DNA from 2 places in the Nitratireductor sp. GZWM139 genome. Region 2 is predicted to be linked to the other one. Evidence: predicted binding sites of a transcription regulator. Region 2 holds the regulator's gene; the other holds the start of a gene.
What was found. The regulator PhoB, encoded in region 2, activates phosphate uptake and scavenging genes when phosphate is short. The targets are predictions, from matches to a motif close to TGTCATNNANCTGTCAT.
Positions count from the first base shown of each region.

Region 1 (5,282 bases), on a different contig from region 2:
CCCCATCCTTTCGGAACGCGGTCACAACGCCGCGTTTCTCGATTTCCCGGGTGGCCGGGACAGGCGCCGTCTCAAGGATCTGCGCCCAGGTGATGATTTCGAAACTCCCGTCGAAATTCTCGGCCAGCGCCGTGCAGCTTTCCACCCAGTCGCCCGTGTTCATGTAGGTGACGCCGCGAATGTCTTCCATCGCGGCATGGTGGATGTGACCGCAGATGACGCCGTCGACTTCCGAGCGCTGCGCCTCCTGGGCGAGAACATCCTGAAACGAGCTGATGAACTTGATCGCCTTCTTGACCTTGATCTTCGCCCAGGAAGAGAAGGACCAGTAAGGCCGCCCCAGAATGCGGCGCACCCGGGCGATGACCCGGTTCACGACGATGGCGAGATCGTAGGCCTTGTCGCCCAGATAGGCGAGCCAGCGCACATTGTGCACCACCTGATCGAACTGGTCGCCATGGATGACGAGGAATTTGCGCCCGTCTGCTGCCTCATGGATCACGCGGTCGGCAACGACGATGCCGCCGAAATGCACGCCCTGAAACGAGCGCAGAAACTCGTCGTGATTGCCGGCGATATAGGTAATCCCGGTGCCTTTGCGCGCCTTGCGCAGGAGCTTCTGCACCACGTCATTATGGGCAGCCGGCCAGTGCCAGGAGCGCTTCAGACGCCAGCCATCGACGATATCGCCAACCAGATAGATCTGCTCCGCATCGTGATAACGCAGAAAATCGATCAGAAACTCGGCCTTGGCCGGTTTCGAACCGAGGTGAATGTCGGAGATGAAGAGTGCGCGAAATTTTCGATGTTCAGCGCCGGTCATTGTCCCGCCTGAGCCCTGTTAAGTCGCGCATTCTATGGCCAGATTCATGTCACAGGCATATGACGGATTCCGTAGCGTTACCGCAAACCCGGCCCCATCCTGCGTCAGAACAGCCCGAAAGCAGCAATTCTGGCGGATGAAACTGCTTCTCGGCATTCAACGCTGGAAAAAGCAGTTATGAGCGCCTAAGCACAAGTGATGATTCAAATCGTTTGAGTGCCTTGTTCCCTGCGGGAACGGAAAGGCGCGCGAACGCCGGGCCGCGAGCCAAACGGCCCCACCGACAGAGCCATGATGTGGAGCCGCTGGATGTCTTCCAATACCAAGAAACCGCAACGATCCGAATTCGACGAAGCCGCGCTCTTCTTCCACAGCCATCCCATGCCGGGAAAGCTGGAGATCCAGGCGACCAAGCCGCTCGGCAACCAGCGCGATCTGGCGCTTGCCTATTCGCCGGGCGTTGCGGCTCCCTGCATGGCCATCCATGACGATCCGAGCACGGCGGCAGACTACACCGCCCGCGCCAATCTCGTCGCCGTGGTTTCCAATGGTTCGGCGGTGCTCGGCCTCGGCAATATCGGCCCGCTTGCCTCCAAACCCGTGATGGAGGGCAAGGCGGTCCTCTTCAAGAAGTTTGCCGGCATTGATGTTTTCGACATCGAAATCGATGCTCCGGAAATCGACCGGATGGTGGAAACCGTCGCAGCACTCGAGCCCACCTTCGGTGGCATCAATCTTGAGGACATCAAGGCTCCGGAGTGTTTTGAGGTCGAGGAACAGCTCAAGGCGCGCATGGGCATTCCGGTGTTCCATGACGACCAGCACGGAACCGCGATCATTGTTGCCGCAGCCGTCATGAACGGGCTGGAGCTTGCCGGCAAGGACATTGCCAAGGCTAAGATCGTTTCCTCCGGTGCTGGCGCTGCCGCCCTTGCCTGTCTCAACCTGCTGGTCTCGCTGGGTGCGAAGACCGAGAATATCTGGCTCACCGACCGCCACGGCGTCGTCTATGAGGGCCGGAAGGAAGAGATGGACCGCTGGAAAGCGCCCTATGTGAAGGATACGGACGCCCGCAAGCTTGCCGAAGTGATCGGCGGAGCGGATGTGTTCCTGGGCCTCTCGGCGGCCGGTGTCCTGAAGCCGGAAATGCTGGCTGACATGGCTGAAAAGCCACTGATCCTGGCGCTTGCCAACCCCGTTCCCGAGATCATGCCGGACGTGGCGCGCGAAGCGCGGCCTGACGCCATGATCTGCACCGGGCGTTCGGACTTCCCGAACCAGGTGAACAACGTCCTGTGCTTCCCCTACATCTTCCGTGGGGCGCTCGATGTGGGCGCAACCGCGATCAACGAGGAAATGAAGCGCGCCGCCGTGAAGGCGATTGCGGGCCTTGCACGCGAAGAACCTTCCGATGTCGCAGCGCGCGCCTATTCGGGCGAGACGCCGATCTTCGGACCCGACTTCCTGATCCCCTCGCCTTTCGACCCGCGGCTTATCCTGCGCATTGCGCCGGCGGTTGCCGAAGCGGCGATGAAGAGTGGCGTCGCGGCGCGGCCCATCGAGGACATGGACCAGTATCTGGACCGGCTGAACCGCTTCGTGTTCCGCTCCGGCCTGGTGATGAAGCCTGTCTTCTCGGCCGCCAAGGGTGCGGGCACCAAGCGCGTCATCTATGCGGATGGCGAAGATGAGCGCGTGCTGCGCGCAGCCCAGGTGGTGATCGAGGAAGGCATTGCCGAGCCGATCATCATCGGTCGCCCGCACGTGGTGGAAACGCGCCTCAAGCGCTATGGCCTGCGCATTCGTCCGGGCGAAGACTTCTCCATCATCAACCCGGAAGACGATCCGCGCTATCGCGACTATGTCGATATGCTGGTGCAGCTTGCCGGCCGTCGTGGCGTGACGCCGGAGGCCGCACGCACCTTGGTGCGCACCAATACCACGGTGATCGCCGCCATCGCCATGATGCGTGACGAGGCCGACGCCATGATCTGCGGTCTGGAAGGGCGTTTCGAAAAACACCTGCGCTATGTCGACATGATCATCGGCAGGCGCGAGGGCGTGCGCGATCTCTCCACCCTCTCCATGCTGATCTCGCAGTTCGGCGTGACCTTCTTCACCGACACCTATGTCACGCTCTGCCCGTCGGCTTCCGAGATCGTGGAAACGACGATCCTGGCTGCGGAGGAAATCCGCCGTTTCGGCATCGAGCCGAAGGCGGCGCTGCTGTCGCATTCGAACTTCGGGTCGCGCGATTCCGAAAGCGCCATCAAGATGCGCGAAGCGGCGCTGACGCTGAAGCGCGTTGCGCCGGACCTGGTGTCCGAAGGCGAGATGCATGGCGATTCCGCGCTCTCGGAAGTGCTGCGCCAGCGTGTCTATCCGCAGGCCGCTCTTTCCGGTGAGGCGAATCTTCTGGTCTTCCCGAGCCTCGATGCAGCCAACATCACCCTGACCACGCTCAAGGTGATGACCGACGCGCTGCATGTCGGCCCAATCCTTCTCGGCACCGCCATGCCGGCGCATATTCTCACGCCGTCCGTCACGTCGCGCGGTGTTGTGAACATGACTGCGCTGGCCGCCGTCGAGGCGCTGCAGAAGAGCAAGGCCATCATGACAAGCTGATTGCGGAAAAGTCGCAATTTTAGTTGTCACGGATCAAAATTTCGCGATAGAGTTGCATTTCTAACCGTAACTTAACTTGATTGGCGCATCTTCGCGCCAATCAGCCGGTGGTGTCTCGGAAACCAGTGCGGTTTTGGAGGCCTGTGAGCGTGGAATGAGTATCCCCACTCTGACCGGCGCTGTTTGAACGGTACGAGTGATGTATCTGCGCGGCAAAAACCTGTTCTGTTTGATGCTTGTGGCTGTCATTAGCATGGTCGGCATGGCTGCAACCATTGCAGACGCCGAGGCGAAGTCGCGCACATGCAGAAAGCTTGAAACACAGCTCGCCGCAGCCTCTGGCGGATCGTCCAGCAAAGCCAAACGCTACGATCGGGCAATTGCCAAACAGAAGAAAGAACTCGGCGTCGTTCGCGCCCGGCTCAGAAAGATGCGATGCGGGTTCGCCATTTTCGGGGATAATGCCCGGCAATGCGCGCAACTCAACAGATCTGCCGCCCGTATGACGCAGAACATTGCCGAATTGCGGCGTCAGCGGGGCTGGAAGGGTGGTGGTTCTCCTGGCCAGCGCTCTCGAATCCGCGCCGCGCTCAAGGCAAACAATTGCGATGCAAAAACGGCATCCCGGCCTCGCAAGGCCAAGAAGGCGGCAAATTCGGGCACCACGAGCTCCCGGAAGCTGCGTCGCCCTGGCACGGTCTTCCAGACCATGTGCGTTCGCACGTGTGACGGATATTATTTCCCGATCTCGTTTTCAGTCTCGAAAGACAAGTTCTCACGAGATGCCGAGACATGCACGGCCCGGTGCCCGGGCGCAGAAGTGGCGCTTTACGCGCATGACGTGCTGAACGAAGAAGCCGAAAACATGATCTCGGTCGCGGACGGCACGCCGTATCGGGAGTTGCCCAAGGCTTTCAGCTACCGTGAAAACGGGGTCTCGAAAGCCGCGTGCGGCTGTCGCAAGGACAGGAATTTCACGATTATTGCCGGCCAGAGGGCGGTCGAATTGCAAGGCTTCGCCCGCGGTGAACCGTGGCAGGAACCGGAAGTGAAAGAGGAATTTCCGGCCAGTGAAGCTGCCAGCGCAAAGGAGGCGAGCTTCTACATTGCAAAGGCGCCAGAACCAAAACCGATAGACAGCGCTGGCGATGCATCAGCGCTTCAGCAGGGTCCTAACCCGGCGCGGTCGCTCGACGACGAGGCCGAGCAGCGCCGTGTCAGGATAGTCGGGCCAGCGTTTCTTCCCGACCCAAAAGGGGCAATAGACCTGCGAGCTCCGGCCCCTGCTCCCGCCCCGTAAGGGCAATCCGCAGCGGCATGAAGAGGCCCCGGCCCTTGCGGCCCGTCTCCGCCTTCACGGCGCCCGTCCATGCGCGCCAGGTCTCGGCGTCCCATGGCTCCTGCGGGAGATGCTTCCCCGCCTCGCGAACAAAGTCACGATCCTCGTCCAAAAGAACGGCATCCTGAGCAGGTTTCCCGCGAAGGATGGCCCACCAGTCAGCCGCCTCGGCGACCGTCTCCACATTGCCGCGCACGGCAAGCCAGAAGGCTTCTGCATCGACGCCGGCAATGCCAAGCCCCGCCAGCCGCTCTTTCACATCGCCGAACGTCATGGCCTGAATGAGATGCCGGCTGAGACCTGATAGCTCTGCCGGGTCGAACTTGGCAGCCGATTTCGATGTGGAAGTGGGGTCAAACAGGGCAGCGAGTTCATCCATGGATGCGGCAGCCGTTACGTTTTCCGACGTGCCGATCAGGACGGCCAGCGACGCCACCGCCATGGGTTCGATGCCGCTTTCACGAAGGCTCGCCACGGAAAGTGCGCCTGTGCGCT
Region 1 is NZ_JAMQML010000011.1:69,403-74,684, reverse strand. Features, by position in the region: gene NDI72_RS14500 (UDP-2,3-diacylglucosamine diphosphatase) at 1-823, opposite strand, end outside; gene NDI72_RS14495 (NADP-dependent malic enzyme) at 1,133-3,448, shown strand; gene NDI72_RS14490 (DUF2865 domain-containing protein) at 3,648-4,748, shown strand; gene gltX (glutamate--tRNA ligase) at 4,666-5,282, opposite strand, start outside.
Region 1: a site for PhoB is predicted at 872-888, ahead of NDI72_RS14500 (UDP-2,3-diacylglucosamine diphosphatase). Genes of this name have one in related genera too.

Region 2 (5,282 bases):
AGAACGGTCGCCCCCTTCTTCACCGCCAGATCGCCCTTCTTGAAACGACCGACGAACTCCAGTTCATCCCCCTCGAAATCGCGAAAGACCTCGCGCTTTCTCAAGGGACATTGCTGGCAGGGCAGACTCTTGTGGGTGAATTCCTGTTCTTTTGTCACTGACTGGCCCCCGGTTCATTGCTGAATAGGAAAGCCGCATCCAGTGCGAGCGGTTCCCGCAAATCGTACAGACACGTCTTTTTTTAATGACAATCTACACGGGTAATGAGATGGCAAAGAGGAACGAATTCTCTGGCGTCGGAAGGATGTCTGCTTGAAGAAACCTCTGGAGGGCGCCCGCGTCCTGCTCGTCGAAGACGAAGCCATGATCGCCATGAGCATCGAAGAACTGTGCAAGGAGCACGGCGCAACGGACGTGTTCACTGTCGGCACCTTCGATGACCTGGGACCCGACGTTCTGGAAAGCCGGGGAATTTCGACAGCGATCCTCGACATCAAGCTGTCCGACAACTGGACAGACGAGTTCGCCCGCCTGCTTCAGGCGCGGCGCATCCCCTTCATCTTCGCCACCGGCTACGCCTCAAGCCACCAGGTGTTCGAGGCGTTCGGTGGTATCAGGATCGTTGAAAAGCCTTACAGGGACAGCGACCTTATCGACGCGCTGTCCCAGGCAATTGTCGGCTCAAGCGCCGGGAAGGACTGAGAGCGGTCAGACCCGATTGCCCTATGTGCGCCCTAAGGGACGCACGGCAATCCTGGCTCAGGACCTAGGCGATGAAGGCCGTATTGGTGATCTGGGTCGAGATGGCGTCCGGCCCGAAATCGCCCTCACCTGAAATCTCGAGGATTTCCTGCAGGCGCGTTCTGGCGCGGCTCACGCGGCTCTTGATCGTGCCGACCGCGCAATCGCAGATCTCCGCCGCTTCCTCATAGGAAAAGCCGGACGCGCCGATCAGGATGATCGCTTCACGCTGGTCTTCGGGCAATTGCTCGAGAGCGCGCCGGAAGTCCTTCAGATCGACCGAACCCTCCTGCGCCGGGTGCACCGACAGACGTCCGGTGATCGCACCGTCCGCGTCTTCGACCTCGCGCTTGCGCTTGCGCATCTGCGAGTAGAACTCGTTGCGAAGGATAGTGAAGAGCCAGGCTTTCAGATTGGTGCCCGGCTGATAACTGTTCTGTTTGTCCCACGCCTTGACCAGCGATTCCTGCACAAGATCGTCCGCCCGGTCCGCACTTTTTGAAAGCGAAACGGCGAAGGCGCGCAGACTTGGCACAGCGGCCAGTAGATCGTCACGAAAGCCCGGATAAACACTCATATATATCAGTCCTTGTTTCCGGCCGTTTCAGCGCCGCTTTTCTGCTCAAGCTGGTTGAGAAGGTCGCTGAACCGATCCGGAATATCTTCCGTTACCAGGTCGTCGTAATATTGCCTGAGCTTGCGTCCGATCTCTGAGTTTGCGCCGAGCGGGTCTTCATCCTTGCCGCGCCGGGTCAAGCTTCCTCGGGTGTTTGGTTTGCCGTAATTCATGCCCTGTCTTTTTCCATCAAATCTGGTCTCCCAATGACCCGAAACCGTCCGCATCGCCCGGGCCACAACTGTCTCGTCTGCTTTCAAACGCCATTGAGCGGAATTCGTTCCCTCCGACGGGAACATTTTCGCATATGGGGCGTTTCACCCGTCACAAATGCACTAATTCTCATTGCCATGTCTTGAGGGAGACTTGAAATCCATGACCCTGTCAGCGCGTATCGCTCCGCACCTTCCTTACCTGCGGCGCTTTTCCCGGGCCGTTTCCGGCTCCCAGTCCAGCGGTGACGCACTGGTGGCTGCGACGCTTGAAGCGTTGATCGCCGATACGAGCATCTTTCCCGAGGCATCGACCGACAAGATCGCCCTCTTCAGGCTCTTCACATCGCTGTTCGAAACGCTGGACGTTCCGGTCCCCGAAGGCACGCCGAGCTCGGCATGGGAAAAGCGGGCCATGAGCAACCTTTCTTCGCTCGCGCCCCGTCCGCGTCAGGCCTTCCTGCTGGTGGCCGTAGAGAATTTCCGGCCGGAAGAGGCTGCGGAAATTCTCGAGACGGATATGAAAGGCATCAACACGATGCTGCGCGAAGCCAGCGAGGAGATTTCCCGTCAGGTGGCGACAGACATCCTCATCATCGAGGACGAGCCCCTGATCGCCATGGACATCGAGGAAATGGTCGAAAGCCTCGGGCATCGCGTGGTCGGCACGGCCCGCACCCACAAGCAGGCGGTCGAAATGTTTGCCAAGACGCAGCCGAAAATGGTGCTGGCCGACATTCAGCTTGCCGATGGCAGTTCAGGCCTTGATGCGGTGAACGAGATCCTCGACGCGGCCACCGTACCGGTCATCTTCATCACCGCCTTCCCCGAGCGGCTTCTGACGGGCGAGCGCCCGGAACCGACCTTCCTTGTGACCAAGCCGTTCAGCCCGGAAATGGTCAAGGCGCTCATCAGCCAGGCGCTCTTCTTCGATCAGCAGGCGCACGCGGCGGCCTGACAGGCCCCCGCTTCTTCACGCGTTTCTCAAAAAAGCCGCCTCCGGGCGGCTTTTCTTTTGCCCAAAATCTCTCCGGCGGAACCAAATCCGAATGCCAGACGTTTAACCGGCATAACTAAACGGAGAGACAGAATGCTATACTGGGCCCTGATATTCCTTGTCGTCGCGATCATCGCCGGCGCACTCGGTTTCGGCGGAATTGCCGGCGCTTCGGCAGGCATTGCGCAGATCCTCTTCTACATCTTCCTCGCCCTGCTCGCGATCTCGCTGATCATGGGCCTTCTGAAACGCGGTCGCTAAACGGCGACGCACACATAAACGAATGCGGCATAAGCGAACCGGACCATCCATGGCTTCCGTTTCGTGAAGACAATGAAAGGAGAAAGCCATGGAACACATCGCTGCACTTCTTTTGATTGTCGGCTGCTCAGGCAATGTGGGGGCCGGCGACACGCGCGAATGCCAGGAACTGCCCGCCCCCACCCCGGTCTACGAGACGTTTGAGGAGTGCGAGGCGGAGAAGCCGGTTGCAATGCGCGAGCTGGAAACCGAAGCGCCGCAGGTTCTCGCCACCTGCGTCTATGTGGATCCCGCACTTGTCTATGACGATGCGATCCTGGAGTGGGACATCACCAGCAATGGCGAGCTGACAGCTTCCATCGAGCCGGTGACGAGCTTTGCCGTGGCGCAGAACGAGCATGCCCGCCCCGGACACGCCGCCACGAAATAACGGGCCACGAAATAACGCGCGAAGAGCTTCAACGAAAAAGCCCCGGTCGAACCGGGGCTTTTTTTAATGGCTGTATCGCGTCTGTCAGGCTTCGCGGATCGCATAGCCCGCGCCGCGAATGGTGCGGATCACATCGGGCAGACGCCCGTGGTTCACGGCCTTGCGCAGCCGGCCCACATGCACGTCCACGGTGCGCTCGTCGATATAGATCGTCTCGCCCCAGACATTGTCGAGCAGCTGGCTTCGCGAGAAGACGCGGCCGGGATGCTGCATCATGAATTCCAGGAGGCGGAACTCTGTCGGCCCGAGACGGATCTCGTTCTTGCGGCGGTAGACACGGTGCGATTCACGGTCGAGCACGATGTCCCCGACCGAGAGAACCGTCGAGAGCACTTCCGGCTTCGCGCGCCGCAGAAGCGCGCGAACACGCGCCACGAATTCCGGCGTCGAGAAAGGCTTCACCAGATAGTCGTCCGCGCCGGTTGAAAGGCCGCGCACACGGTCGCTTTCCTCGCCACGGGCGGTGAGCATGATGATCGGCAGGCGCTCCGTTTCGGGGCGCATGCGCAGCCGGCGGCACAGCTCGATGCCGGAAACGGCCGGAACCATCCAGTCCAGAACGAGCAGATCGGGTACGTTTTCCTGCAGGCGCACTTCGGCTTCATCGCCGCGAGAGATCATCTCGACCTGATAGCCTTCGGCTTCCAGATTGTACTTGAGCAAGACGCAAAGCGGTTCGTCGTCTTCAACGACCATGACCTTGGGGGCAATCATGGCAGGCATTCTCCTCGGGCAGTCTACGGCCGGTTAGACATCGGATTCGACCGTCATCTGTGTTTCGTCAAGCTTCGGCCGCTGGACCGGAAGCTGGGACCCCGTCACCACATAATAGGCATTTTCGGCGATATTGGTCACATGGTCGCCGATACGCTCAAGATTTTTCGCACAGAACAGGAGGTGCGTGCAGGCCGTGATGTTGCGCGGGTCTTCCATCATGTAGGTGAGGAGTTCGCGGAAAACCGACGTGTACTGAATGTCGATTTCCTCATCCTCGTCGCGCAGCCGGATTAACGCCTCGGCATTGCGCGCCACATAGTGCTCGACCACCGAATTGACCTGTTTCAGCACGAGGCCGGCCATCGCGTCGATGGAATGCGCAAGCGTGCGCGGCGTGGCGCTTTCGCCCACGGCGCCGACGCGCTTGGCAATGTTCTTGGCCAGATCGCCGATGCGCTCGAGATCAGCCGCCATGCGGATGGCGCCCACGACGCTGCGCAGATCCTGCGCCATCGGCTGGCGCTTTGCGATGAGCGTGATGGCGCGCTCATCAAGGTCGCGCTGCTTGGCGTCCATGATCGTGTCATCGGAGATGATGCGCTGTGCAAGCGCCGTATCGGAGTGCAGCAGCGCCCTGGTGGAAGCGCGCGTCATCTCGCCGGAGAGATCGCCCATGTCGCGGATGAGGCGGTCGATTTCACCGAGTTCCTCATCGAAGGAGCTGACTGTGTGCTCGCCCATGGTCTGGTTCCTTATCTGTGCGTTTGCCGCGCCGTCAGCCGAAGCGTCCGGTGATGTAATCCTGGGTGCGCTTGTCATCCGGATTGGTGAACATCTTGTCCGTCGGGCCTTCCTCGACCAGATTGCCGAGGTGGAACATCGCCGTGCGCTGCGAGACGCGGGCCGCCTGCTGCATGGAGTGCGTGACGATCACGATCGTGTAGTTCTCGCGCAGTTCGTCAATCAGCTCTTCCACCTTGGCGGTGGCGATGGGATCGAGCGCCGAGCAGGGCTCGTCCATCAGGATCACTTCCGGCGACACGGCAATGGCGCGCGCGATGCATAAGCGCTGCTGCTGACCACCGGAAAGACCGGTGCCGGGCTCATGCAGGCGGTCCTTCACCTCATTGAAGAGGCCAGCCTTCTGGAGGCTCGCTTCCACGACCTCGTCGAACTCCGACTTCTTCGTCGCCAGACCGTGAATGCGCGGACCGTAGGCGATGTTCTCGTAGATCGACTTGGGGAACG
Region 2 is NZ_JAMQML010000008.1:23,655-28,936, forward strand. Features, by position in the region: gene NDI72_RS11370 (Crp/Fnr family transcriptional regulator) at 1-158, opposite strand, end outside; gene NDI72_RS11375 (response regulator) at 313-702, shown strand; gene NDI72_RS11380 (sigma-70 family RNA polymerase sigma factor) at 767-1,318, opposite strand; gene NDI72_RS11385 (NepR family anti-sigma factor) at 1,324-1,530, opposite strand; gene NDI72_RS11390 (response regulator) at 1,733-2,527, shown strand; gene NDI72_RS11395 (DUF1328 domain-containing protein) at 2,660-2,827, shown strand; gene NDI72_RS11400 (hypothetical protein) at 2,916-3,257, shown strand; gene phoB (phosphate regulon transcriptional regulator PhoB) at 3,342-4,028, opposite strand; gene phoU (phosphate signaling complex protein PhoU) at 4,065-4,775, opposite strand; gene pstB (phosphate ABC transporter ATP-binding protein PstB) at 4,810-5,282, opposite strand, start outside.